Linked DNA regions of Bacillus pumilus. The protein of the gene in region 2 interacts with the protein of the main gene of each other region in a pairwise test. Links are inferred from orthologs where the notes say so. Each region holds a gene or a part of one and is shown on either strand. Other genes may lie near its edges.

Region 1 (10,947 bases), 2.2 Mb from region 2 along the record:
TTAGCATTTTTCGTAATTTCATCTTCATACATATTTTCAAAATAATTGAGCTTGTCTTTTTGCGCCATTTTGATGGCATATACGACATCCCGTTCAGAAATCTCAATTCCTTTTCGGATGAGATGTAAGAGAGATGTCATCAGACGGCTCGCTGTTTCTCTTGATGCTTCCTGACCAGAAACATACACCTTTTCTCCGCGCGTAATAATGGAGACATTCAGCTCGTTTTCCATCAGTTTCAGATAAGCATCTTGATTTCCAAATAAAGCAATGGCTTCGTTTGGGCTATCTAATTTTTGTTGAATTTCAAGTAAATGTTCTGTCATTCTCTAGTCTCCCTGAACAATAGGTGTTGGTTGAACAATATCTTCTATTACTTGGTAAAGGATGATTAACTTAACTTTACCATTCCCTGTTGTCTCGTGCAAAACTTTTTCACTTTTCACCTCTCCTGTTTGACCTAGCTTCTCTTCTAATTCTTTTTTACCCAATTTAATCCCTGCTTGAACCGCTTCTTTATTTGTGTATGTCCGGTTTATTTTTTCGCTTTCGCGTGTCGTTTCTTTTTCATAGGAAAATGGGAGCTGGAAGTTTAAGAAATGGAGTGGGTGAACTTCAGTTTCTGTTTTTGGCTGCTTAAAATCATCCTTTTTAAAGGAAAAGCCCCAAAATGGCATTGAACCTCCAAATGCGGAGAGCTTGTGCTTTGTCTTCATTTTACCCGTAAAGACATCAAAAGATGTTCGAAGAGGGACAGAAACTTCAGAACGATACCACGTTTCACCATAAATTTTCGCTTTAGCACCAACCGTTTTTTGCTGGTCTTCGCTGCCGATGAGGCCAGAGACAAGCATTTGTCCTTTCTTCACATGTTCATCAACTGCGGCAAGCGGCTCCCCTTTTTCCACATACATTCTCGTGATGACCGCCTTCTTCTTGGCCACAATATGCTGAGGACTCGTATATTTCTCTTTTTCCGGCTCATTTTTTTCCACAACTTTCATTTGAAATGTTGTACCGTTTAGTTCAACGCCGACCCATGTAATGCTTTGAATATTGGCGGTCAGTGATTTTTGAATTTTTTCAGGTGTTCCCATTAGAAACTGGAAACGGCCTTTTTGCACACCAATCTCGTCTAAATGCTTTCTCATCTGATGTTCAGTTTCTGGATTGGCCCCTTTAATATCAATTTTCCACACCATGTTTGAAAGTGCCAATATTGTCACTAGAAAAAACACAATCCCAAGGGTAAACCCAATATTCTTCCTTGACCATAGGAGAAGGAACGGAAATCCTTTCTTTTGATGAAATGAACATGTTACCTCATGATGTCTTTGTACTTTTCTGAAGGCATGTACATCTGATAAGCGAATAAATAAGCGCACGCTGTCTTGACGGCGGCTCACTTGAAACATTGTGATCCCCTGTCTCGTGCACTCATTGATGAGCCGCTCAATGCCGTTTCCCTTGATTTCCACTTCCACTCTGCCAATAAAATAGGCGAACCATTTATTCTTCACACTTCTCCCCTCCGTCAGTTAAGAATCAATATAACGGACCTCATCGATTTTCCCTTCTAATAAGATCTCTTCTGGCAAAATCGTTTTAATCACAAAATCTTTCCCTGAAATAATGCATTGTCCTTGTTTGAGCATCAGCCTTACCTCTTGATCACTGAAAAGCAAAAGCCCTTTATGATTCTCTATGTAAATGTGGAGTCTGCCAACCATCGTAATACGGGGAAGATCCATCATGACGTCTGGAGGGATTTCAAGTGTTCTTGTCAGCCATGCTTTAAGTTGATTTTTTCTTTTTCCCATTCAATAAGAACCCCTTCCCGCCCCATGTGTATGAGATCAAACTGAAAGATGGTGAGACTGATGAGAAAGCCTCTATATCATCCTATTCCTCAGCGGTTCAGATCATGCTAATGAATCCCGCAAAACAGCCGTTTCAGCATTTTTACTGCAAGAAATCTCCATCAGGTCAAACAAAAAAAGCCCCTTTATATAAAGGGACTTTCTCGTTTATCTGTTATATGGCCGTTTCATCGTTCTGTGCGGCTTTTTCGCGCGCGGCTCTCCAAATACTTCTCCAAGGATCATCCCCTGAACAATTGTATCTTGATTGAGCTTCTCAATGATCTTTGGCTTCACTTCGGCAGAAGCAGCCTTTGGCCTTGTCAGTTCTCTTTCAAGCGATTGGAATTCTCTATTCAGCTCGCTTTTTCTTTCTTCCATTTCGGCAAGTGTAGCGGTATAGCGGTCCTGTAAGGATTGAGATGTTTTTTTCTTCATCCCGCCATGATCATGTACATCGCCGAAATCGTCCATCTGATCGGTCACGACTGGATCTGGACTTGTTTGTTTTGTTTGCTTTTGGGGCATCTGCTTACGCTGAGGAGCTGGCTTGTTTTGCTGATTCTTTTGTTCGTTCTCCTCTTGTTTGCCGATTTTCCCAAAGACAGCAGAGATGATACCGATGATAATCGCAATTAGTAACGGATTTTCAAATAGAATGTCCATTGGGCTCCCTCCTTAAAGCGTGAGAGGATGCTTATTTGTTTTCATTATCAGATGGACCTTTAGTCATTTTACCAAATGAATCTCTCATATCCGTATCAGCATCGATATTCTTAATATTCATGTAGTCCATGACACCAATATTGCCTTCACGTAATGCTTCAGCCATTGCAAGTGGTACTTCAGCCTCTGCTTCTACAACTTTCGCGCGCATTTCTTCAACTCTTGCACGCATTTCTTGCTCCTGGGCAACAGCCATCGCGCGGCGTTCTTCCGCTTTTGCCTGTGCAATGTTTTTGTCTGCTTCTGCTTGGTCTGTTTGCAGAATCGCCCCGATGTTCTTACCGATATCCACATCTGCAATATCAATCGAGAGGATTTCAAACGCAGTACCTGAATCTAATCCTTTACCAAGAACTGTTTGTGAAATCATATCAGGGTTCTCAAGAACCTTTTTATGATTATCTGATGAACCGATTGTAGAGACAATCCCTTCACCTACACGAGCAATAATCGTTTCTTCCCCTGCACCACCAACAAGTCGGTCGATGTTTGCACGAACTGTAATACGTGCTTTTGCTTTCACTTCAATCCCGTCCATCGCCACACCAGAGATAAATGGTGTTTCAATGACTTTAGGGTTTACACTCATTTGAACTGCTTCAAGTACGTCACGGCCTGCTAGGTCGATCGCTGCACAGCGTGCAAAGTTCAATTCGATATTCGCGCGTTGAGCTGCGATTAATGCGTTCACAACTCGGTCCACGTTACCACCTGCAAGATAGTGGCTCTCTAACTGGTTAATCGTCGCATCAAGACCTGCTTTATGTGCTTTAATAAGCGGGTTGACCACTCGGTTTGGAATAACGCGGCGAAGTCTCATTCCTACAAGTGTAAAAATGCTTACCTTTACGCCAGCCGCTAGGGCAGAAATCCACAGCATCACCGGTACAAAGGTGAAGAAGATCGATAGAACGATCAGACCTGCTGCGATAATCACAAATAATAGTAAAGTAGATGGATCCATTTTATTCCTCCTATAAAATCAGTTATCTATACTTTCCTCACGACAATGCGTGAGCCTTCCGCTTTCACAATTTTTACTTGTTCATCCTTATCGATGAATGCACCTTCTGACACAACATCAATGCGCTCATCTCCAAATACTATTGTACCTGACGGACGAAGTGCGGTTGCTGTCACCGCGATTTGCCCAACAAGATCTTCTCTTGTTTCATTTGAGACATAACCGCTTTCCTTATTGGTTGAATCGGTTAAAATGAACTTTTTGAAAAATTTCATACGTTTCCCCAACACCTTTGTCAATAAAATAACTGCTACGATTGAAACAGCAGTGGCAATCAAGATGGAAATCGCCATTTCTGTAAAGCTTCCAGCTGCTAAAAACAAGCTGACAACCACACAGATCAGTCCAATGACACCTACGATTCCCCCCGGCAAAAACAATTCCAGAATCATGAGCAATATCCCTGCTATAAACAGGAACAACGTCTCATATCCTGCAAAACCAGCCACGAGATGACCATAAAAGAATAAAAGAAGCGCTGTCACTCCCATGGTGCCTGGAATCCCAAAGCCAGGAGAATAGAGCTCAACAATTAACCCTAAGCTTGCAATGGATAAAAGGATTGGAATGACGATTGGGTGCGTGAGAAAGCGCGCAACCTTTTCAGCAAAGCTCACTTCATCGTATTGAACAGAAGCATCGGCTAAATTCAGCTTTTGAAGCAAGTCATCCATATTTTTCGCTTCCCCTTCTGCATAACCGAATTGAAGCGCACGGTCTGTGTTGAAGGTGAGCAATTCTCCTTTTGGTGCACCAGCTTCTTTTGCGTCTATATCTACATCTGCCATTGCAAGTGCATACTTTGGATCACGCCCCTGCTTTTCGGCAGCATCACTCATTTCAGCAAGCCATAGCGATTCAGATTTTTGATCGGCAGCATTGCCTTCTCCATCAATGATCGCCGCAGCCCCCATCTTTCCATTTGGGGTCATATAGATTTGATCGGCATTTAGTGCAAGGAATGCCCCAGCTGAAAGCGCTCTATGATTCACAAACGCTGTCACAGGGATATCAGACGCACGAATGGTATCTGCGATCTCAAGCGCAGCATCGACTGCACCACCTGGTGTATTGATGTCTAGAATGATATGTTTTGCTCGTTCGGACTTTGCCTGCTCAAATGATCGTTCAATAAATTGAGAAAGTCCTTTTTCTACTGTATCTTCAATTGGGATAACATGAACTTTCTGATCTACTGATTTCGCGGTCAATTGAACCCCTAATAATAAGCATATTATAAAACAACTGAAGAGAGCAATAGAAATTTTTATTTTTTTCATCTATTTGGTGATCCCTCCTCTCTATCTTCCATTTTACTGTTCCTTTACATACGTTACAAATGTATCATAGGTTTCATTTTTATATGACAGAATGATGAAGGTATAAAAAAAGTACCCTTCTAACAATAGAAGGATACTTTTTTATTGAGACAGCTGTTCGCTGACAAGTCTGTTAATGACAGCTCCATCAGCTTTACCTTTTACTTTTGGCATAATAGCGCTCATGACTTTACCCATATCAGTCTTCGATGAAGCACCTGTTTCAGCAATCGTTTCTTTCACGATCGTTTGCAGTTCTTCTTCAGAAAGCTGTTCAGGTAAATAAACGTCTAAGATGTCAATCTCTTTTTGAACTTTATCTACTAAATCTAAGCGATTAGCTTTCGAAAATTCATGGAGGGAGTCTTTACGTTGCTTAATCTCGCGGGAAAGGACGGTTAGTTCCTCATCGCCGGTCAAACTGTCTTTCTTAAGCTTAATTGCTTCATTTTGGAGCGAAGCCTTAACCATCCGAATGACAACAAGCTTGTCTTTCTCACGGTTTTTCATAAAAAGCTTCATATCAGAATTTAATTGCTCAAGAAGACTCATAAAATCCACCCTCTTTAGAATTTACGTTTTCTAGCAGCTTCAGACTTTTTCTTGCGCTTTACGCTAGGCTTTTCATAAAATTCACGCTTTCTTGCTTCTTGCAATGTTCCAGTTTTGGATACACTGCGTTTAAAGCGACGAAGAGCATCTTCAAGCGATTCGTTTTTTCTAACGACCGTTTTTGACATTCTCTTTCCCTCCCTCCGAATACACCAATCGACTGCATTAAAAAAAGATATACATGCAAAACATGTACCTAGACATTATAATATAAGCCTAGTGTGAGGTCAACTAAGTGATTTGGAAATATATTTTCGTCATGAGCAGGTAGACAAGTCCATATATTCATTGGTAAGAGGAGGACTTTTCTATGATGGCGATCATTTATTTTTGTGCACTTATTTTCATTTTTTTATGGTCAATGGGTTTGCTGAGAAAAGGATTAATGGCGCTTGCGTCGTCTCGTATTGAGAAATCACTTCTTCTCTTTACAGATCATCCGGTAAAAGCATTCTTAGTCAGCATCGTATTTACAGGGATTCTTCAAAGCAGTTCAGCGTTTATGGTCATCGTGATTGGCTTTGTCAGTACAGGTATTCTCTCTTTTAAAAAATCCATTCCAATGATTCTTGGTACCAATATTGGCTCTACGTTTACAACAGAATTTATCGCCATTAAAATGGATGTTTTCATGTGGGTTTTAATCCTAGCTGGTCTGATATGCATGATGTTAGGCAAAAAATCTTTTAGGCATGCAGGAAAAAGTATATTTGGACTCGGGATGATCTTTTTTTGTATTCAAGGCTTTTCTAAAATTGCAGGTATGATGACAAGTCAGCCTGAGACATTGCGCTTTCTCGAAATGATGCAGCATTCTGACTGGACGGCGCTGCTTTCGGGTACTATCTTCACAGCGATTGTTCATTCAAGCTCCGTCTGTATCGGCATTTTAATGGGGTTTATGAATGAAGGAACGGTTGGGCTTCAAGAAGGCATCAGCTTTGTGTTAGGGTCCAATATTGGGACATGTATTACAGCCGTAATGGCTGCCATATCTGGCGGCTATGCAGCACGTCAAACGGCTTATGCACACGTTTTGTTTAATGTGCTCGGAGTGCTTTTATGTCTCCCATTTCTCGCCATGATGACAGAATTCGTCGCCCTTCTTGCAAACGCTCCCGCACAGCAAATTGCGCACTTCAGCCTGCTGTTTAATGTGGCAAGCTCTTTGCTTTTCTTCCCGTTCATCCGTCCATTTCACACATTGATTTTATGTCTTTTACCGAATCAATCAAAATAAAACACCGGCTTGCTTTTTTGGCACCGGTGTTTGATTGATTATGAGGTCATTCTCACTTTGTCTGTTTGTACTTCATCGCTTATACGAACGAATTGTCCTTCGTTATAAGGATAACCCGCTTTCGTAATTTTCACTTTGACCAAACGGCCGATCATGTCCTCTGTTCCTTCAAAAACAACCTTCATATAGTTATCTGTATAGCCCACATAAAGATTGTGCTTTCCTTCTTGTTCTTTGAAGGATTCTTCCGGAATAATCTCTAGGACATCTCCTTCATAAGCTGATGCGTATTCTTTCGCAAGCTGATCAGAAAGAGCGATCAAGCGGTGGACACGTTCGTTTTTCACATTTTCATCCACTTGATCTTCCATTCTTGCAGCTGGCGTACCTGTACGTTTGCTGTAAGGGAATACGTGCAGTTCAGAAAATTGATGGTCTTTGACAAAGTTGTATGTTTCCAAAAACTCTTCTTCTGTTTCTCCAGGAAATCCTACAATCACATCAGAGGTGACAGCAAGACCTGGCAATGCTTTTTTCAGCTTTGTTAAACGCTCTGCAAAGAATTCCATCGTATATTTACGGCGCATTCTTTTCAGCACTGTATTAGAGCCAGATTGAAGCGGGATGTGAAGGTGTCTGACAATCTTATCTGACTGATCAAGCACTTCTATCACTTCATCTGTAATTTGACTTGCTTCGATAGATGAAATACGAATTCGTTTTAAGCCGTTGACACGTTCATCTAATTCTTTCAGAAGCTTTGCAAAGTTATAATCCTTTAAGTCTTCTCCGTATCCACCTGTGTGAATACCTGTTAATACAATTTCTTTATAGCCGGCATCCACAAGCTGCTGCGCTTGGTTGATGACCTCTTCTGGATCACGAGAACGAAGAAGTCCGCGAGCCCAAGGAATAATGCAGAATGTACAGAAATTGTTACAGCCTTCTTGGATTTTTAATGACGCACGTGTTCTGTCTGTAAAAGCAGGAACATCGAGTTCTTCAAACACACGTGCTTTCATAATATTGCCAACCCCATTAATCGGCTGTCTTTCTCTGCGATATTCTTCAATGTAACCGAGTAATTTATGTCTGTCTTGTGTTCCCACGACAATATCAACACCAGGAATCGCCATGATTTCTGCTGGAGATGTTTGCGCATAACAGCCTGTTACACAAATGACACCATCCGGGTTATGACGAATGGCTCTTCTAATGACTTGGCGGCTTTTTTTATCGCCAGTATTCGTGACCGTACATGTATTAATGACATATACGTCTGCTTTTGATTCGTACTCTTTTCTTTCATAGCCTGCTTCTTTAAACAGCTGCCAGATCGCTTCTGTTTCATAGTGATTGACCTTACAGCCAAGTGTATGGAACGCTACTGTTCCCATCATGATTCACCTCTTAATAACTCTGTTTGATAAGATATAGCAGAAAGCGCGTAAAGAGGAGCTGTTTCTGTTCTTAAAATGCGTGGTCCAAGCCCGCAAATGACTGCACCATGCGTTTCAAGCGCTTCAATCTCCTTTTCTGCTAAACCGCCTTCAGGGCCAAAAACCACTAGCAAGGTTTGTCCGCCTTTCATCTGTTGGAGCACAGTTTGAAAGCGGCTTTGCTCTCCTTCTTTCGATGATTCTTCGTATGCAACGACACATTTATCGAATTCACCAGCTAATTGAGTCAGCTCTTTAAATGTTGATACTGGATCAACACGAGGAATGATATTCCGGTAGGACTGTTCAGCTGCTTCTTTCGCGATTTTCTCCCAGCGCTCTCGTTTTTTATGTGACTTCTTTTGGTCAATTTTTGTAATAGAACGAGCCGCTTGAAACGGGATAAATGCGCTTGCGCCAAGCTCTGTGCCTTTTTGGATAATCAGCTCAAGCTTATCTCCCTTTGGGAGACCGCTCGCAATTGTTACTCTTACCGGAAGCTCTCTGTCCTGATTTGTCCAGCCTTCAACGTGACAAATGACTTCTTCCTTTGTTATTGTATCAATTTTACTGAGCCCTTCAAAGCCGTCTGTCGTTAAGCAAAGGATTTCCTGCCCTGCTTTCATGCGCATGACGTTGGAAAGGTGATGTACATCTTCACCATTGATGACGATAGATCCCTTTGCGATCACTTCTTCTTTCGTGAGGTCGATAAAATATCGTTGCATACGTGTCCTGACACCTACTCGCTTTATTTTTTCGCTATAATGCTGACCCAATCTTCCATTGACAGCACTTCAACAATGTCAAAACCTGCTTCTTCTAATGCTGTTTTGACTTGTAATTTCTTTTGTCCAATGATGCCTGATGTAATGAAATAGCCATCTTTCTTCAATAAGTCATAGGCTTGATCTGTAAAGCGCAAAATCACTTCTGCGAGAATGTTGGCGACGATCACATCACGTTCGCCTGAAATCCCATCAAGTAAGTTGTTTTGCTTGACCGTCACTTGTTCGCTTACACCATTTAGCTCGATGTTTTGCTTTGCACTTTCAACCGCAACGGTGTCGAGATCAAAGGCTTGAATGTCCTTTGCACCAACCATCGCTGCTGCCACACTTAAAATCCCAGAGCCTGTTCCAACATCAATCACCGTATCGTTTTCCTTCACATAGCGCTCAAGCGCCTGAATACAAAGAACGGTTGTTGGATGTGTCCCTGTTCCAAATGCCATTCCTGGGTCCATTTCAATAATCAGTTCATCAGAATGAACCGGAGTATATTCTTCCCATGTTGGAACGATGGTGAATTTTTCAGAGATTTTCACAGGATGATAGTATTTTTTCCATGCGGTGGCCCATTCTTCTTCATTTACTTCACAAATGGACAGCGTATTTCGTCCAAGGTCAATATCGTATAGAAGAAGATTGTTGATGGCTTCTTTGATCTCATCTACCGTTTCCATTAAAAAGCTGTTCATTGGAAGATAGGCTTTGACGATGACCCCTTCTTCAGGATAGTCATTCGGATCGAGCTGGTAGATCTCACCGTATACATTTTCACGTTCCTTGACTAAATCAAGCGGGTCCTCAATCACGACACCACTCGCACCTGCTTCATGCAAAATATTGGTGATTGGTTCCACCGCTTCATTTGTTGTATGGACGCTAATTTCTGACCACTTCAATACTACCAACTCCTTATCCGTCTTACTCGCCTTTAAATGCGCGTTTTACCTTATCGAAGAAGCTCATTTCTTGTTCGTCCGGTTTATTTCCGCTCACTTCAGCAAATTTTCTAATGATATCTTTTTGATTGTCCGTTAAATTTGTTGGTGTGACGACTCGTACAACGATATGTTGATCGCCTTGGCCATAGCCGCGTACATTTTTCACACCTTTTCCTTTGAGTCTAAACTTCGTGCCAGTTTGCGTGCCAGCAGGAACTTTTAATTTCACTTTACCGTGTAATGTCGGCACTTCAATTTCGTCACCTAATGCAGCCTGTGCAAAGGTTAACGGCATTTCGCAGTAAATGTCATCCCCGTCACGCTCGAAGAATTCATGCGAACGCACATGGAACACAACAAATAGATCGCCTGGAGGTCCTCCATTTACACCTGGCTCCCCTTGACCAGACACTCTGAGCTGCTGACCATCGTCAACACCAGCTGGGATCGTCACATTGATTTTCTTACGCTTACGCACTTTACCAGAGCCGCCGCATGTAGAACATTTGTGATCGATTTGTTTTCCTGTTCCGCTACAGTAGTTACATACTCTGCGGTTGACCACTTTACCAAACGGAGTTGACTGCTCAACATTTAATTGACCAGAGCCGCCGCAATGTGAACAAGTCTTCGCTTCTGTCCCAGGCTTTGCCCCTGATCCATGACATGTTTCACATGATTCCTCGCGAGGGATTTCAATCGTTGCTTCTTTCCCAAATGCTGCTTCTTCAAATGAAAGCGTCATTGTATATTGCAAGTCTGCTCCTTGACGCGGTGCATTTGGATCTCTTCTTCTGGCTCCACCGCCAAAAATACTAGAGAAGATGTCATCAAAGCCGCCGAAGCCGCCAAAGTCTCCTCCTCCGCCAAAACCGCCGCCGCCAAAGCCTTGGTTTGGATCGGTATGACCGAACTGATCATACTGCGAACGTTTTTGATCGTCAGAAAGGGTTTCATAGGCTTCTTTTACTTCTTTGAATTTCTCATCTGAGCCAGCTT
Region 2 (10,866 bases):
GTTCTTCTTTTTGATCTGCAACTGCTTTAGTAGCAAGAGCAAGGTTACGAACTGGAGCTTGAAGAACGCTAAGCAACATAGATAGTAAGCCTTCGCGAGACGGAAGTTCCGCAAGAGCCTTCACTTCTTCTACAGTCGCTACGTTTCCTTCGATGACACCAGCTTTGATTTCTAAAGCTTCGTGGCTTTTCGCAAATTCGTTGATGATTTTCGCAGGTGCGATAACATCTTCGTTACTGAATGCGATAGCGTTTGGACCTGTTAAGAAATCGTTTAAACCTGTTAGTTCAACTTGTTCAACTGCACGGCGAGTCAAAGTGTTTTTGTAAACTTTGAATTCTACGCCAGCGTCACGAAGCTGTTTACGAAGTTCAGTCACTTCAGAAACTGAAAGACCGCGGTAATCTACAATTACAGTAGACATACTGTCTTTAAATTTAGAAGTAATTTCATCAACGACAACTTTTTTTGTATCGATTGCATTGCTCATGGTTACACCTCCTGTACATTGTTTGTGTAACACTTATACCGATCAGGCCATCACGTTCCTAACGAACGGTTCTCCATATAAAAAGCCTCCATTAAGACATGGAGGCTGTATATACAAGCATACGTTAACGTAAGACTGTGACATATACACCTCGGCGGGTTAATTAAGCCATAAGGCCCCTGCTGTCTACGGTATAAATGGACATATTCTATTTTACAACATTTTGATATTATCAAAATGATTGTGATAAGTCAAGATTTATTTTGCAGAGAAAGAAGATGGATCCACTTTCACACCAGGGCCCATAGTAGATGTAACAGAAACGTTTTTCACGTATACACCTTTAGCCGCTGCAGGTTTTGCTTTAAGGATTGTGTCATAGATTGTTGCAAAGTTCTCAACAAGCTTTTCGTCCTCGAAAGAAACCTTTCCGATTGGCGCGTGGATGTTACCAGCTTTATCAACGCGGTATTCTACTTTACCAGCTTTGATTTCATTGATTGCTTTTTCTACTTCAAATGTAACAGTTCCTGTTTTAGGGTTTGGCATAAGACCTTTTGGTCCAAGTACACGACCGATCTTACCAACTTCACCCATCATGTCAGGTGTTGCAACGATTACATCGAAATCGAACCAGCCTTGTTGGATTTTAGTGATGTAATCAGAATCTCCAACGTAGTCTGCTCCAGCAGCTTCTGCTTCTTTTGCTTTTTCGCCTTTAGCGAACACAAGAACGCGTTGAGTTTTACCAGTTCCGTTAGGAAGTACAACTGCACCGCGGATTTGTTGGTCGTTTTTACGAGGGTCTACGCCCAAACGAAAAGCAACTTCTACAGTCGCATCAAATTTCGCTGTATTTGCTTTTTTTGTAAGAGAAACAGCTTCAGCTACATCATACGCTTTAGTACGTTCGATTAGCTTAGCAGCTTCTACATACTTTTTACCTTTTTTAGCCATTATAAAAATCCTCCTTATGTGGTTTTAGCGGAATAACCTCCCACGAATAAGGGTTGCGAACTTGTCAAAACCAAACTCGCAACCCAACAAGACAATAAATTAATCTTCGATGACAATACCCATACTGCGTGCAGTACCTTCAACCATGCGCATAGCTGATTCAACGCTAGCAGCGTTTAAGTCAGGCATTTTTGTTTCCGCGATTTCGCGTACTTTATCACGCTTAACAGTTGCCACTTTATTACGGTTAGGTTCACCAGAACCAGACTCAATACCAGCTGCTTTTTTAAGTAAAACTGCAGCAGGTGGAGTTTTAGTAATAAATGTAAATGAACGGTCTTCAAAAACCGAAATTTCAACAGGAATGATAAGACCAGCTTGGTCAGCTGTACGAGCATTAAACTCCTTACAGAATCCCATGATATTAACACCGGCTTGACCTAGTGCAGGTCCAACTGGTGGAGCTGGGTTAGCTTTTCCAGCAGGAATTTGCAATTTAACAACTTTAACTACTTTTTTAGCCACGAGACACACCTCCTTAAAGTCCGTGATGTGGTAATAGGGGAATCCCCCTCCCACTCAACAACTTCATTCTTTATATGAATGACGAAATAACTAGCTAGCGATCTTGAGCGAACTCAAGACGTACCTTTGCTATATTACCACTTCTATACACTCATTTCAAGCTCTTTTGAATTACAATTTATCGATCTGCGTGAACTCAAGTTCCACGGGTGTTTCTCTACCAAACATATTAACGAATACTTTGACTTTGCTTTTATCGTAATCAATCTCTTCGATAGAGCCTGTGAAGTTCGCAAATGGTCCGTCGATGACCTTGACTGTTTCTTTCAATTCAAAGTCGATTTCTGTTTTGCGTTCTTCAAGACCCATTCTCTTCAGAATGGTTTCAGCTTCGCCTGGCAAAAGCGCTGTCGGCTTTGAGCCTGATCCAGCTGATCCAACGAATCCTGTGACACCTGGTGTATTACGAACAACATACCAAGAGTCGTCAGTCATCACGATTTCCACTAGGACATAGCCAGGGAATACTTTCTTTTTGACAACTTTTTTCTTACCATTTTTAATATCTGTTTCTTCTTCTTCTGGTACAACAACGCGGAAGATCTTATCTTGCATGCCCATTGATTCAACACGCTTTTCCAAGTTCGCTTTTACTTTGTTTTCATAGCCAGAGTACGTATGCACAACATACCAATTCTTTTCCATTTCGTTCAGGACTATTTAGTCCTTCCCTCCCCACATTTCGTAATGTCTATTTGACGAATCTCGAGTACCGGTAAATATTTTCAAGCAATTGAAAAAACCCGTAAAACGGGTTTTTTGGCAAGTCATATTATGATCTATTATAGCACGTTCAGCAGACCATTATTCAAGTATTAATGAATTAATTCGATTAATTGTGAGATTCCTATATCAAGAAAAGAGAAAAAGATTGCAAAGAATACGACTGTTAAAATAACAGTGATTGTGTAACGAATCATTTCGTTTTTCTTTGGCCAGCTGACCTTCTTCATTTCTTTCCCGACACTTTTTAAGAAACTGATAATACGCATTGTAAAAGACCTCCACAGATTAAAGAACGCAAATCTTACTTCGTTTCTAAATGTGTTTTATGTGAATTACAAGTCTTGCAATATTTCTTAACTTCTAATCTTTCAGCTGCTGAAGCATCACTTTTCATTGTCGTATAATTGCGGCTTCCGCAGTCTTTACAGGCTAGAGTAATCTTTTTCCTCATATTTACACCTATTTTCTCGACATCATTTCCTTAGTACCTTATCACAGTGTCGAAAAAGCTGTCAATATAGGTTTGATTAGAGACTAATCTCGCGAAGCTCTAAATATTTCTCTAATTTTCTCTTTACTCTTTGGAGTGCGTTATCAATTGATTTCACATGACGGTTTAAATCTTCAGAAATCTCTTGATAGGATCTGCCATCAAGGTAAAGCACAAGAACCTTTCTTTCCAGCTCGCTTAGTAGTTCACCCATCTTCATTTCGATATCATCAAATTCTTCTTTGCTAATGATTAAATCTTCTGGGTTAAGCGCTTTAGCACCGGAAATGACGTCCAATAATGTTCTGTCTGATTCTTCATCATATATTGGCTTATCTAATGATACATAGGAATTTAACGGGATATGTTTTTGGCGAGTAGCTGTTTTAATTGCGGTGATAATTTGGCGGGTAATACATAATTCTGCAAAAGCCTTAAATGAAGTAAGCTTGTCCTCTCTGAAATCGCGGATAGACTTATAAAGTCCGATCATCCCCTCTTGGACAATGTCCTCTCGATCCGCTCCAATCAAGAAATAAGATCTTGCTTTTGCACGTACAAAATTGCGGTATTTCGTTATTAAGTAATCTAGCGCATCACTATCTCCGACATGAACCCTTTCAATGACTTGTTCATCTTCCAACTGGCAAAATTGCTCTCTGATGGATTTATCCTTGCTGTTGTTTAGATTCACTTCGATCCCCCCGACCGCACCTAGATAGAAATATTATACATTAATGGTTGAAATATCGTCAAGCTATTCTAGATTCCCACGCCGCCATTTTTCAAACGTTTTCAATACATCTTCTGACAATTCAATCTTGGATGCTGGTTTATCAGAAGTAATCTTTTTGACTCTCGTTTCAATCTTTCGTTCGATCACTTCAATCTCTCTTAAAAGCTCTCGAGCCGACTTTCGAAGAGCTCCTTGTCCAAAGATTGCCCATTGTTCTGTAAAGTCTGAGGTCGCCACATGAATCTGCGTCCGAATATTATTCAAATCCTGGGCAAGCTTTTCAATCCGCTCATCAGCTGTTTCATTCTCTCTCGTAAAGATGACCTCTACTCGGTGATTGATCCGCTTTTTTTCGATTCCTTTGACCATATGGGCATCGAATACAACAATGACTCGATACCCTGTGTATGCTTGATATTCTGCTAAATTTTGAATCAGTATGTCTCTGGCTTCTTCAAAGCTGTTTTCCTTTAAGTGCTGCAGCCGTGGCCAAGCACCTATCATGTTGTATCCATCGACTAAGAGGATGTCCATCTCTATTCTCCTAACGGATAACGTTTTCGATACACTTCATACATCAATAGACTAGCGGCAACTGACGCGTTTAACGAAGTGACCTTTCCGGCCATAGGCAGCTTAATCAGAAAATCACACTTTTCTTTGATCAATCGGCCAATCCCTTTTCCTTCACTGCCAATCACGAGAGCAAGCGGCATCGTGCCATCAAATTGTCTGTAATCCTGTTTGGCAGACGCATCTGTTCCCGCAACCCAGATTCCTCTTTCTTTCATCTCATCAAGAGCTCTTGAAAGGTTGGTGACTTTGGCAACAGGAATATGTTCAATCGCCCCAGTGGATGCTTTGGCAACGGTTGTCGTTAAGCCGACCGCTCTCCTTTTCGGAATCACAATCCCATGTGCACCTACAGCATCTGCTGTACGCATAATGGAACCTAAATTATGCGGGTCTTCAATTTCATCTAAGATAAGAAAAAATGGCTGTTCATTCCGCTGTTCAGCGATTTGATATAGATCGTCCAATTCTGCATATTCATATGCTGCTACTTGTGCAACGATTCCCTGGTGCTGACCTGTTACCATTTGATCAAGCTTTTTCCTCGGAACATACTGAATGGTGATATTTTGTTTTTTTGCGAGTTCAATGACCTGCTGGGCTTGTCCTTTTACAGTGTTTTCTGCCATCCAGAGCTTGTATAACTCCCGATCTGACTTCAGTGTTTCAATCACTGCATTTTTCCCAATCACATAATCATGTTGCTGACTCATTTGTCTTCCTCCCTGACGTTCCGATTTCAATCGCCTGACTAATCAGCTCTTCTAAGCGCTCGTCCTGCTTTTCAATAAATAAATAACCCATGAGCGCTTCAAACGCCGTACTATAACGATACGTTTGAACGTCTGTGTTTTTAGGCACTGTGCCTGATTTTGCATTTCTTCCTCTTTTCAGCACCGCTTCTTCTGCTTCAGTGAAAAAGCCTTGCTGCTGTAGCGTAAATAAAATAGCTGCCTGAGATTTAGCTGAAACAATTTTGCTTGCTCGTTTGTGCAGCTCATTTGGTTTTGTCGCCCCCGTTTGGAGGAGGTGATGCCTCACATAGACTTCAAAAATGGCATCACCCATGTAAGCAAGCGCAAGTCCGTTTAACTGTTTACCATCTTTCAGCTTTTCAAAATTCAACATGACCTATTCTCCTCTTTTCCAGCGAGTACCTTGAGGAGTGTCCTCCAATACAATATTCATGCTCTTTAACTGGTCACGAATTTGATCAGATAGCGCAAAATCACGATTTCTTCTAGCCTCATTGCGTTTTTCAATTAACGCTTCTACTTCTTCATCGAGCGTATGCTTTTCTTCTAAAGAGAATCCAAGAACAGACGTGATTTCTTGGAACAAGCCGATAAATGCCTTGATCACTTCCTCCGAAGTATGATCATTTTCCATATAATAATTCGCCTGTTTCGCAAGTTCGAATAAAACAGAGATCGCATTTGCCGTATTGAAGTCATCATTCATTTCAGAAATAAATGTCGCTCGCTGCTCTTCAACCTTCGCCAGCCATTCAGCATTGTCTTCTGTGATATTCGTGCTGCTCTCGAGGCGATGATGTAAATTGGCATACGACGTTTTAAGCCGGTTAAACGCACTCTTTGTACTCTCTAGCAAATCCATTGAATAGTTAATTGGATGACGGTAGTGAACCGACAACATAAAGAAGCGAAGCACGTCAGGATCCTGTTCTTTCACAATGTCATGCACAAGCACAAAGTTGCCTAGTGATTTTGACATTTTTTCATTCTCAATATTAATATATCCGTTATGCATCCAATACTTTGCAAAAGGTTTGCCTGTCAAAGCCTCAGATTGAGCGATTTCATTTTCATGGTGAGGGAAGGTTAAATCCTGTCCGCCTGCATGAATATCGATTGTATCACCTAAATATTTTTTAACCATGGCCGAGCATTCGATGTGCCAGCCTGGTCGTCCTTCGCCCCACGGGCTATCCCATGAGATTTCTTGATCCTTTGCAGCCTTCCATAAAGCAAAGTCCAGCGCATCTCGTTTCTTCTCACCTACACGAATACGGGCACCTGTCTTCAGTTCATCAATCGACTGGTGAGAAAGCTTTCCGTAGCCTTCAAATGAGCGTGTGCTGTAATACACGTCACCATCCGCTTCATAGGCGTAGCCCTTTTCAATCAATGTCGCAATAAATGCAATGATATCATCCATATTTTCCGTCACTCGCGGGTGAAGGTCAGCTTTTTTGCAGCCTAGTGCACTGACGTCTTCAAAGTAGGCTTGAATAAAGCGGTCAGCAATCGTCGGGACATCTTCCCCGAGTTCATTGGCTGCTTTGATGAGCTTATCATCCACATCTGTAAAGTTTGAGACAAAGTTCACATCATAGCCGCTGTATTCTAAATACTTACGTACAGTGTCATAAACAATAGCAGGCCTTGCATTCCCGATATGAATGTAGTTATAAACGGTTGGTCCGCACACATACATTTTGACCTTTCCTGGCTCAAGCGGGACGAATTCTTCCTTCTTACGTGTCAATGTATTATAAATATTGATTGTCATGATTGTTCTTCCTTTCTGCTCAATGAAGCCAGCTCACCTTTTAGCTTTTCCATTTCTCGTTCCAATTCTTTGAAACGATCGGAAATTGGATCTGGCAAATCTTGATGATTGAGATCACGATTGATTTTCTTACCATTTTGAACGACGACTCGCCCAGGTATACCGACAACGGTGGAATGGTCGGGTACGTCCTTTAACACGACCGACCCCGCCCCAATCTTGGCTCCTTTTCCGACTGTAATGGAACCAAGCACCTTTGCACCTGTCGCAATGAGCGCATCGTCTAAAATGGTCGGGTGCCGCTTTCCCTTTTCTTTCCCTGTTCCCCCTAATGTCACGCCTTGGAAAACAGTGACGTTGTCTCCAATTTCACATGTTTCCCCAATCACCACTCCCATACCGTGGTCAATGAAGAAGCGCCTGCCAATGGTTGCCGCAGGGTGAATTTCAACCCCTGTGAAAAACCGGCTGACCTGAGAAATGATCCGCGCAAGAAAGTACAGCTTCCGCTTATAAAATGCATGCGCGATACGATGAGCCCAAATCGCATGAAGCCCTGAATAGGTTAGCACTACTTCAATATAGCTTCTAGCAGCAGGATCTTGATCAAACACAGTATCAATATCTTCTTTCAGCATTTTGAAAAACACATGCTCCCCCCGTTCTTCCCCATCAATCTCTCTTCGGACTTGCTCTCTTTTTTGGACAAATAAAAAACGCCTCTGCCATATGACAGAGACGTTTTGAAAACGCGGTTCCACTCTGTTTAGAAAGCCCTCATTTCGCAGCCTTCTCAACTTAATCCCATAACGGAGGGTACCGCCCTTGCATACTAACGTACTCGTGTTCCTCAAGGGTCTTGAGGGTGCATTTCCAACGTCTGCCCATAAGTCTCTTTCAGCCGGTGAAGACTCTTTCTGTGATGGACGAAAACATTGTACTTCTCCCTCGCAACGATTTCCTTATATTTGTTTAATGCGGTTTAATACCGTTTCTTTACCTAGTAGTTCAATACTTTGCGGAAGTTCTGGGCCATGCGTTTGTCCTGTGACAGCCACACGAATTGGCATGAATAGTTTCTTGCCTTTATGCCCTGTTTCTTTTTGTACTGCTTTAATAGCAGCCTTGATTTCATCAGGTGTGAAAGATTCAAGTCGTTCAAGCTGACCAGCAAAAGATGCCATGACTTCTGGTACTTGCTCCTCTGCTAGAACTTCCTTTGCCTCTTGATTATACTCAATTTGCTCCTTAAAGAACAACTCTGTTAACTCAACAATTTCTGCTCCATAGCTTAATTGTTCATGATACAGAGCAATCAGCTTGCGTACCCACGTGTTTTCTTCGTCTGACAGCTGCTCGCTTACCTTGCCTGCCTTTTGAAGATGCGGAAGCGTTAACGCAACAACCTGATCAAGATCAAGTGCCTTCACGTATTGGTTATTCACCCATTTTAGTTTATGCATATCGAATAGAGCTGGTGACTTAGAAAGTCGGTTTACATCGAAAATGTCGATGAATTGCTCTTTTGTAAACAGTTCTTCTTCGCCCACTGGAGACCATCCAAGTAGTGCAATGAAGTTGAATAGGGCTTCTGGTAAATAGCCCAAGTTTTTATATTGCTCGATGAATTGAATAATGGATTCATCACGCTTGCTTAATTTCTTGCGGTTCTCGTTCACAATCAGCGTCATATGTCCGAATAGCGGAACATCCCAGCCGAATGCATTGAAGATCATGATTTGTTTAGGCGTATTCGAAATGTGATCCTCTCCACGGAGAATGTGAGTCATTTTCATCAAATAATCATCCACTGCTACAGCGAAGTTATAAGTTGGCGTACCATCTTTCTTCACAATGACAAAGTCACCGATGCCGTCTGTCTCAAATGAAATATCGCCTTTGACCATGTCGTCAAATTTGATAATTTCTCCTTTTGGCACTCGGAAGCGGATGCTTGGCTCTCTTCCTTCAGCAATCAGCTTGTCCTCTTCTTCTTTTGATAAATGACTGCATTTACCAGAATATCGAGGCATTTCACTGCGGGCGATTTGTGCTTCACGCTCTTCCTCTAGCTCTTCAGCCGTACAATAGCACTTATACGCCAAGTCCTTCTCTAGCAGCTCATCATAATACTTTTTATAAATATCATTACGCTCTGATTGTCTGTAAGGGCCGTAGCCGCCATCTTTATCAATGCTCTCATCCCAATCAATACCGAGCCATTGCAGGTGGCGAAGCTGGCTTTCTTCTCCGCCCTCTACATTACGCTTTTGATCCGTATCTTCGATTCGAATAATAAATTTGCCGCCTTGACTGCGTGCGAACAAATAGTTGAAAAGAGCCGTTCTAGCATTCCCAATATGTAAATGACCAGTTGGACTCGGTGCATAACGAACACGCACTTCATTTCCCATGAGTTTAACTTCCTTTCATCTGCATCATGTTGTCTGACACCAATTTTTTATAAACGTATTTTATCATCAAATCCCATTCTCATCAAAATGAGTTTTACTTTTTCTGAAGAAGCACAGTTGCCTGAGAGGCAATTCCTTCGCCTCTTCCTGTAAATCCGAGTTTCTCTGTCGTTGTTGCTTTCACATTCACCTGTGTGACATCTGCCTCAAGCGCTTCTGCAATCTTCTCACACATCGGTTGAATGTAAGGTGCCATTTTGGGCTTTTGCGCCATGATGGTGCAATCAATATTCACAAGTGTGTAGCCTTTTTCCTTTACTAGTGCCCACACATGTTGCAGTAATTTAAAAGAATCCGCATCCTTAAACTCAGGATCTGTGTCTGGGAAATGTCTGCCGATATCTCCTTCAGCAATCGCACCTAGGCAGGCATCTGCCACTGTGTGAAGCAGTACATCAGCGTCTGAATGCCCAAGCAGCCCCTTTTCATAAGGGATGGTGACCCCGCCAATAATCAAAGGTCTTCCCTCTGTTAATTGATGTACATCAAAGCCTTGTCCTATTCTCAACATGATCTAGTACCCTCTTTCCGCATCCATAATTGCCTTGGCAACCAATAAATCATCCGGTGTCGTCAGCTTAATATTGGTGTAATCTCCTTGGACAATATACACATTTTCACCATGTAATTGCTCCACTAGACTGGCGTCGTCTGTTCCAAGGAAACCGGTCCGCTCTGCATATTCATGCGCCTCTTTTAAAATAGAATGACGAAAAGCTTGTGGGGTCTGGACTGCCCACAAGCTCTGACGTTCAATGGTTTGTTCCACTTTGCCTTCTTGAACGCGTTTGATTGTGTCTTTCACTGGTACCGCTACAACTGCGGAGCCTTTTTCAATCGCTGCTTTAACGAGCAAGTCAATCTGTGTATGCTTAATAAAAGGCCTTGCCCCATCATGAACAAGCACGATGTCCGCATCTTTCACAGCCTTTAATCCTTCGTATACACTTTGCTGACGTTCTTCACCGCCAGTGACAAGTGAAACAGGCGTTTGAAAAGCGTGTACCTTGAGTAGCCTTTCAAAGTCTTGACGCTCCTCCTCATTGATCGCTAGGATCATGCGTTTGCATTGAGCATGAGCGTCAAACACCTTTAGTGTATGAATAATGACCGGCATTCTTTTCAGCTCAATAAAAAGCTTATTGCGGCCGGCCTTCATTCGTTTCCCCTGCCCCGCAGCCGGAATAACTACTTCATAATACATGTTCGTTCTCCCTTTAGAGCGCCTTCTCCAGAAGTTTTGGCTTCGCAAAAATCATTCTTCCAGCAGCAGTCTGCAGCACACTTGTGACGAGCACATCGA

What was found.
Region 1: the proteins of rplK (region 2) and prmA interact in binary tests that used the Escherichia coli proteins (3 or more experiments, as listed by UniProt). The link is inferred for Bacillus pumilus from one-to-one orthologs.

What each region holds. Positions count from the first base shown.
Region 1 is NZ_LT906438.1:2,282,167-2,293,113, forward strand. What follows is about bases 7,939-10,906. They hold prmA (50S ribosomal protein L11 methyltransferase), read right to left. Parts: upstream 9,907-10,906; coding sequence 8,971-9,906; downstream 7,939-8,970. Other genes in these bases: mtaB (tRNA (N(6)-L-threonylcarbamoyladenosine(37)-C(2))-methylthiotransferase MtaB), read right to left, coding at 7,939-8,177; CKW02_RS11750 (16S rRNA (uracil(1498)-N(3))-methyltransferase), read right to left, coding at 8,177-8,947; dnaJ (molecular chaperone DnaJ), read right to left, coding at 9,929-10,906. Also shown: CKW02_RS11700 (PhoH family protein), read right to left, coding at 1-326; sporulation protein YqfD, read right to left, coding at 330-1,520; sporulation protein YqfC, read right to left, coding at 1,539-1,820; CKW02_RS11715 (YqfB family membrane protein), read right to left, coding at 2,028-2,525; flotillin-like protein FloA, read right to left, coding at 2,557-3,549; CKW02_RS11725 (NfeD family protein), read right to left, coding at 3,576-4,889; CKW02_RS11730 (GatB/YqeY domain-containing protein), read right to left, coding at 5,031-5,480; rpsU (30S ribosomal protein S21), read right to left, coding at 5,495-5,668; CKW02_RS11740 (Na/Pi symporter), read left to right, coding at 5,851-6,780; more of mtaB, read right to left, coding at 6,819-7,938; more of dnaJ, read right to left, coding at 10,907-10,947. UniProt on the Escherichia coli protein: Methylates ribosomal protein L11.
Region 2 is NZ_LT906438.1:112,844-123,709, reverse strand. What follows is about bases 260-3,146. They hold rplK (50S ribosomal protein L11), read right to left. Parts: upstream 1,973-3,146; coding sequence 1,547-1,972; downstream 260-1,546. Other genes in these bases: rpmG (50S ribosomal protein L33), read right to left, coding at 3,060-3,146; secE (preprotein translocase subunit SecE), read right to left, coding at 2,848-3,024; nusG (transcription termination/antitermination protein NusG), read right to left, coding at 2,144-2,677; rplA (50S ribosomal protein L1), read right to left, coding at 749-1,447; rplJ (50S ribosomal protein L10), read right to left, coding at 260-490. In the rest of the region: more of rplJ, read right to left, coding at 1-259; more of rpmG, read right to left, coding at 3,147-3,209; RNA polymerase sporulation sigma factor SigH, read right to left, coding at 3,286-3,942; rae1 (ribosome-dependent mRNA decay endonuclease Rae1/YacP), read right to left, coding at 4,006-4,518; 23S rRNA (guanosine(2251)-2'-O)-methyltransferase RlmB, read right to left, coding at 4,521-5,270; CKW02_RS00630 (Mini-ribonuclease 3), read right to left, coding at 5,254-5,685; cysS (cysteine--tRNA ligase), read right to left, coding at 5,689-7,089; cysE (serine O-acetyltransferase), read right to left, coding at 7,086-7,739; gltX (glutamate--tRNA ligase), read right to left, coding at 8,052-9,503; ispF (2-C-methyl-D-erythritol 2,4-cyclodiphosphate synthase), read right to left, coding at 9,598-10,074; ispD (2-C-methyl-D-erythritol 4-phosphate cytidylyltransferase), read right to left, coding at 10,078-10,767; CKW02_RS00600 (PIN/TRAM domain-containing protein), read right to left, coding at 10,781-10,866. UniProt on the Escherichia coli protein: Forms part of the ribosomal stalk which helps the ribosome interact with GTP-bound translation factors.